Regions from separate parts of the Janthinobacterium sp. 35 genome, predicted to be linked through region 1. Evidence: predicted binding sites of a transcription regulator. Region 1 holds the regulator's gene; each other region holds the start of a gene.
The links. Region 1 encodes sigma-54, which starts transcription at its own class of promoters, with help from an activator protein. Its sites were predicted from a motif close to TGGCANGNAANCTGCTTT; they were not measured.
Positions count from the first base shown of each region.

Region 1 (2,270 bases):
AGCTGACGGTGGAAGACAATATCCGCGCCGTGCTGGAAATCCAGACCGTCGAAGGCCGTCCTTTGAAGAAGGCCGAGATCGAGGAGCGCCTGGATAAATTGCTGGCTGACTTGCAGATTGAAAAGTTGCGCGAGAACCAGGCGCTGTCGCTGTCGGGCGGCGAGCGCCGCCGCGTGGAAATCGCCCGCGCGCTGGCGACCGACCCACGTTTCGTGCTGCTCGACGAACCGTTCGCCGGTGTCGACCCGATCGCCGTGATCGAGATCCAGCGCATCGTGCGCTTCTTGAAGGAGCGCAATATCGGCGTGCTGATCACCGACCATAATGTGCGCGAGACGCTGGGTATCTGCGACCGTGCCTACATCATCAACCAGGGCTCGGTGCTGGCGTCGGGACGCCCCGACGACATCATCGCGAACGAGTCGGTACGCCGGGTCTACCTGGGCGAACACTTCCGCATGTGAGCCAATGAAACAATCATTGCAGCTGCGCACTTCGCAGCACCTGGCACTGACGCCGCAGTTGCAGCAATCGATACGCCTGTTGCAATTGTCTACCCTGGAATTGCACCAGGAACTCGAGCAACTGCTGACGGACAATCCCTTGCTCGAGCGCCTCGACGATCCGCTCGACCATTCGCTGCGCCTGCTGTCCGACGGAGCCCTGAGTTCCACGGCCGCGCCGGCCGAAGCGCCGCCCCAGCCGCCAGGCCAGGATGCGCCTGCGGCGCCGGCCGAAGCGGAGACCTTTGACGGCGAGGCGAGCGACAGCCCGGCCGCCGCAGACGGTGGCGACAGCGACTGGAGCGAGGCGAGCCGGGGCAAGGCGCCCGATGACGAAGATTCGCGTCCGCAATTGGAGGCCCATCACTGCACCCTGCGCGAGCACCTGATGGAGCAGATGCGCGTGACGGTGCTCGAGTTGCGCGACCGCGCGCTGGTCGAACTGATCATCGACGCGCTCGACGACAATGGCTACCTGGAAGAGTCGCTCGACGACATCCTGGCGCGCCTGCCGGAAGAGCTGGAAATCGACGCCGACGAGATGCGCACGGCCTTGTCCCTGCTGCAAAGTTTCGATCCGCCCGGCGTGGGTGCGCGCAATGCGTCCGAATGCCTGGCGCTGCAAATCAAGCGTTTGCCGCACGTCGCCATGGTGACGCGGCGCATGGCCCTCGTCATCGTGGAAAAGCACCTGGCCTGGTTTGCCCAGCGCGATTTCAACAAGCTGAAAAAAGCCCTCGATTGCGACGAGGAAGACTTGCGTGAAGCGCAGACGGTGATTCGCCAGTGCAATCCGCATCCGGGCGCCGTGTTCGCCTCGGACGTGTCCGATTACGTGGTGCCCGACGTCGTCGTCAAGCGTGCGCGCAATGGCTGGCAAGTCACCCTGAACAACGACGTCATGCCGCGCCTGCGCGTCAACGCCATGTACGCCAACTTGCTCAAGCAGGGCAAGGGCGAGGGCGCCATGGGCGCACAGTTGCAGGAAGCCAAGTGGCTGATCAAGAATATGCGCCAGCGCTTCGACACGATCCTGCGCGTGGCACAGGCGATAGTAGAAAGACAAAAGAACTTTTTCTCGCATGGGGCCGTTGCCATGCGCCCCCTTGTGCTCCGTGAAATAGCTGATACACTGGGTTTACACGAGAGTACTATCTCGCGGGTAACAACTCAAAAGTACATGCTGACCCCGCACGGCATGTTCGAGTTGAAATATTTCTTTGGTAGCCACGTCGCCACCGAAGCGGGGGGCGAAGCATCATCGACGGCGATACGGGCATTGATCGTGCAACTGACAGGAGCAGAAGACCCTAAAAATCCTTTATCCGACAGTAAGATTGCGGACATGCTGGGGGAACAAGGCATGGTGATTGCGCGACGTACTGTTGCCAAATACCGGGAAGCGTTGAAAATTCCGCCAGTGAGCCTGCGTAAGTGTTTGTAAGTTTTTTTCGGTTCCTCTGCGGGCCGGATAGGATGGACCGCACGAACCCGATCATCTTTAGGAGTGTGTATGAATCTCACCATCAGCGGACATCATCTCGAAGTGACACCAGCCATCCGTGAATACGTACAAACGAAGCTGGAGCGCGTGAAACGTCATTTCGATCAAGTTATCGATATCGCCGTGATTCTGACCGTGGATAACCTCAAAGAGAAAGAAAAACGTCAAAAGGCCGAAGTCAACCTGCGTCTGAGTGGCAAAACTGTCTATGTGGAAAGCCTGGCGCATGACCTGTATGCCGCAATCGATATCCTGATCGACAA
Region 1 is NZ_PEFN01000001.1:2,111,660-2,113,929, reverse strand. Features, by position in the region: gene lptB (LPS export ABC transporter ATP-binding protein) at 1-464, shown strand, start outside; gene CLU93_RS09485 (RNA polymerase factor sigma-54) at 469-1,947, shown strand; gene hpf (ribosome hibernation-promoting factor, HPF/YfiA family) at 2,017-2,270, shown strand, end outside.

Region 2 (2,270 bases), 2.8 Mb from region 1:
TGTTCTCCAGAAGATGATTGTCAGTCCAGTGCGGCGGGCCTGGGCCTCCCAAGGCCCGCTCTTGTATAGGTGCTTACTTCTTTTGCGCGGCGAACAGCGCATCGAGCTTTTGCTCGAAGTCGTGGTAGTTGATCGATTCATACAGCTCCATGCGCGTCTGCATGGTGTCGACGACATTCTTTTGCGTGCCGTCGCGGCGCAGGGCGCGGTAGACGTTGTCGGCCGCCTTGTTCATGGCGCGGAAGGCCGACAGCGGGTACAGGGCCAGGCCCACGTGGGCGCTGCGCAATTCGTCCAGCGTGAACAGCGGCGTGGAACCGAATTCCGTGATGTTGGCCAGGATAGGCACATTGACGGCCTTGGCGAACGTGGCATACATCTCCAGGTCCGTGATGGCTTCCGGGAAGATCATGTCGGCACCCGCTTCGACGCAGGCGACGGCGCGTTCCAGTGCCGCTTCCAGGCCATCGACGGCCAGCGCATCGGTGCGCGCCATGATGACGAAGTTCGGGTCCGTGCGCGCATCGACGGCCGCCTTGATGCGGTCGACCATTTCTTCCTTGCTGACGATTTCCTTGCCCGGACGGTGGCCGCAGCGTTTGGCGCCCACCTGGTCTTCGATATGCAGGCCGGCCGCGCCGAACTTGATCATCGATTTCACGGTGCGCGCCACGTTGAAGGCCGACGAACCGAAGCCCGTGTCGGCATCGACCAGCAGCGGCAGGTCGCACACGTCGGTGATGCGGCGGATATCGGTCAGCACGTCGTCCAGGCTGGAAATGCCCAGGTCGGGCAAGCCCAGCGAGCCGGCCGCGACACCGCCGCCGGACAAATAAATGGCTTTATAACCGGCGCGCTTGGCCAGCAAGGCGTGGTTGGCATTGATGGCGCCGACGACTTGCAACGGGGATTCTTCCTGGACGGCCTTGCGGAATGCGGCACCTGCGGAGTATTGAGTCATGTGTTCACCTTATGGGTTTCGGATGGTCCCGAATGTTTCACGGAGTGGCTATGAGCATCAGTATTGCAAATGCCGTGCCAGGGCCGCGCATCCACCCGGAAAGGACGCCAGTACGCAGTGCCATACGGGGGAAACGGCCATGTATCGGCGTGGCGTGCAGTGTCACGCAAGGGAGCAAGCATGTCACGATGCATGTCAACGATGTTTCAAATGTGTTTCAATCATTCCATTTGAAACATTGAAACATGAAACAAGCTGGACTGCCACCGGGCGGAACTCCGGACGGGACGGCGGGCGCGCACATAAAAAAACAGCCGGCGGGCGCCGGCTGCAGGTTTGCTGGAAATTCAGGAGCTAAGCCAGCCGCACCAGCGGGTTGGCGATGATGTTGTCGATCTGGCGCACGGCTTCTTCGCAGGCGGCGGCAATGGCGCCATCCTCGTCGTCGCGCACGAACTGCATGGTCGAGCCTTCGAATACTTCCAGGCCTTCCGCAGTGGCGCGTTCGATGTCGCAACTGGCAGACCATTTGCCATCGGTGGTGGGCACGGCCAGGGGAACGATTTCCCAGCCTTTATAGTGAATTTTAGAACTGTTTTCCATGGGGTGCCTCCTTGTGACTGACTCAATAGTGGAAATCGTAGCATGAAGCGGGACCGCTAGCGACGTGTTTCAGGCGCCGGCGCACGGTCAGGCTGACTTTCCGGCTAAACGATTTACGCTGGCTCAAGGACGCAGCAGATTATCCACTTCCGTCCTGGCCACTTCTATCCCGGCCGTGCAAGCCGTCTCAGGCGCCGCATAGCCGCCCAGGGTGCGGCTGCGCGTAATCGCTTGCGCCGCGCTCTCGCCCTCGCGCTGCAGGCGGTAGGTAAAATCCCATAAATCGTCGTTGTCCTTTTGCGGGGTCACCGAAATCGTAAAACCGCGGTACTGTTCGCTGCGTGCAGTAATATCGTTCATGAATTTCTCCTTGTAGGATGAGGTTACCACGCTGCAAGCGCCAGGGTGCGCACGACTGCCGCGCACTCCTTATCTGTTTTTCGCATGCCAAAGGTCAATTCTCAGCATTTTTTTAGCGCACTCTGGCGATATAATGCCCTTCCCTGTCCGTACTTTGCCGCCGCGATGACCCCACAAATCCAAGCTTTCTTCGATCCCGCCACCGCCACCGTCACGTATGTTGTGTACGAGGCCGATGGCCAGGACTGCGCCATCATCGATTCCGTGCTCGACTACGACCCGAAGGCGGGCCGCACCTCGACCACCTCGGCCGACAAGGTGATCGCCTTCGTGCGCGAACACGGCT
Region 2 is NZ_PEFN01000001.1:4,934,117-4,936,386, reverse strand. Features, by position in the region: gene prpB (methylisocitrate lyase) at 74-961, opposite strand; gene CLU93_RS22040 (hypothetical protein) at 1,316-1,564, opposite strand; gene CLU93_RS22035 (hypothetical protein) at 1,688-1,924, opposite strand; gene CLU93_RS22030 (MBL fold metallo-hydrolase) at 2,090-2,270, shown strand, end outside.
Region 2: the regulator sigma-54 is predicted to act here: its motif matches at 1,024-1,041, upstream of prpB (methylisocitrate lyase).

Region 3 (2,270 bases), 2.6 Mb from region 1:
CGGACAACGGCTGTCTGCTGCTCGATTCGAGCATTGACGGCGGCCGCTACGTGCATGCGCGCATCAGCATGCGCGCCAAGCCGGCCGGCATCAAGAAGCTCGTGGAGCTGGTTGCAGCCGGCGGCGACGTCACTAGCCAGGGCACCAAGGTGGAAGACCTGGGGCGTCCCGTGCTCGACAGCAAGAAACGCCTGGACATGCTCAAGCAGTATCAGGCGCAATTGCAGGACCTGGAAAAACGCTCGGGCGCGAACGTCGACGCCCTCATCAAAGTGACCAAGGAGCTGGCCACCGTACAAGTGGAACTGGAGCAGGCGACGGCGGCCAATGCGCTGTTGATGCAGCGCATCGACACGGACTTGCTGAATGTGGCCATCAGCGCCGAAGGCAAGCAATCGTTCTGGCGTCCCGTCAAGCGCGCGCTGGGCAATTTCACGGAAAACCTGTCGGAAGGCGTGGCCAACGCCATCACGGCCATGGCGTATATCCTGCCGTGGCTGATCGCGTTCGTGCTGCTGTTCCCGCTGGGCCGCAAGGGCTGGCGCCGCCTGAGAGGTACACCGCGCAAGGATTAAAGTGCAAGGATAGCCGCGTCCGGCGCACCTTTTTACGGCAATTTGAAACCTGGCTGCACAGTCCTTGTGCAGTCAGGTTTTTTTTCGTGCGGCGCTGGCCGCGTGCACCATGCCAGACGCTTGGTGCTGCTGGCATGCATTCTGCTTTAACAACATCGTATGCCCAGACCGTCCCCCACGAACCATTCACAGGAGTCTCCATGTCACGACGCATCATCCTGAAAGCGGTCGCCGCCGGCGCATTCGCCCTGGCCACCTCCACCACCATGCAGGCGGCCCTGGCCGCCGACACCATCAAGGTGGGCATCTTGCACTCCCTGTCGGGCACCATGGCCATTTCCGAAACATCGCTGAAAGACGTGGCCTTGATGACGATCGCCGAGATCAATGCCAAGGGTGGCGTGCTGGGCAAGAAGCTGGAAGCCGTCGTCGTCGATCCCGCATCGAACTGGCCTTTGTTTGCGGAAAAAGCGCGCCAGCTGGTGGCGCAGGATAAAGTGGCCGTGGTGTTTGGCTGCTGGACGTCTGTCTCGCGCAAATCGGTTTTACCTGTCTTCAAGGAACTCAACAGCCTGCTGTTTTACCCGGTGCAATACGAGGGCGAGGAGCTGGAAAAGAATGTGTTTTATACGGGCGCCGCACCGAACCAGCAGGCGATCCCGGCGGTGGAATACCTGATGAGCAAGGATGGCGGCGGCGCCAGGCGTTTCGTACTGCTGGGCACGGACTATGTGTATCCGCGCACCACCAACAAGATCTTGCGCGCCTTCCTGAAAAGCAAAGGGGTCAAGGATAGCGATATCAGCGAGGTCTACACGCCATTTGGCCATGCCGACTATCAAACCATCGTCGCCAATATCAAGAAGTTTTCCACGGGCGGCAAGACGGCCGTCATTTCCACCATCAATGGCGATTCCAACGTGCCGTTCTACAAGGAACTGGGCAATGCGGGCTTGAAAGCGACGGATGTGCCCGTCGTCGCGTTTTCCGTGGGCGAGGAAGAGCTGCGCGGCATCGATACCAAACCCTTGCTTGGTCACCTGGCGGCGTGGAATTACTTTGAATCCGTCAAGAACCCTGTGAATACAGCCTTCATCAAGCAGTGGAAAACGTATGCGGTGGCGCAAAAGCTGCCGAACGCGGGTTCGGTGGTGACGAACGACCCCATGGAAGCGACCTATGTGGGCATTCACATGTGGGCGCAAGCCGTGGAAAAAGCCAAGTCGACGGACACGGACAAGGTGATCGCCGCCATGGCCGGCCAGAGCGTGAAGGCGCCATCGGGCTTCACCTTGACCATGGATGCGACGAACCACCACTTGCACAAGCCCGTGATGATCGGCGAGATCAAGGCCGATGGGCAATTCAACGTCGTGTGGAAAACCAAGGAACCGATCCGCGCCCAGCCGTGGAGCCCGTTTATCAAGGGCAATGAGGGCAAGCAGAAGTTGTAGGAGCTGATATTTAACCCAGCAGCAACTGCCGGGGTCGGACCCTGAGGGTCCGACCCCAGTCGTCGCCCTTGGGGGCAGCATACGCCCCCGTGCAGTCATTCTTTGGAACGCACATGCAGCTCCTCCCCAAACTGCTGATCCTCGCCTGCCTGTTACTATCCCCGCTGGCACAGGCCGCCATCCCTCCCGACCTGCTGAAACCGCTGTCCGGCGACGACCCCGATGCCAGGGTCGCTGCCGT
Region 3 is NZ_PEFN01000001.1:4,730,035-4,732,304, forward strand. Features, by position in the region: gene CLU93_RS21140 (DUF4349 domain-containing protein) at 1-575, shown strand, start outside; gene urtA (urea ABC transporter substrate-binding protein) at 776-2,029, shown strand; gene urtB (urea ABC transporter permease subunit UrtB) at 2,143-2,270, shown strand, end outside.
Region 3: the regulator sigma-54 is predicted to act here: its motif matches at 706-723, upstream of urtA (urea ABC transporter substrate-binding protein).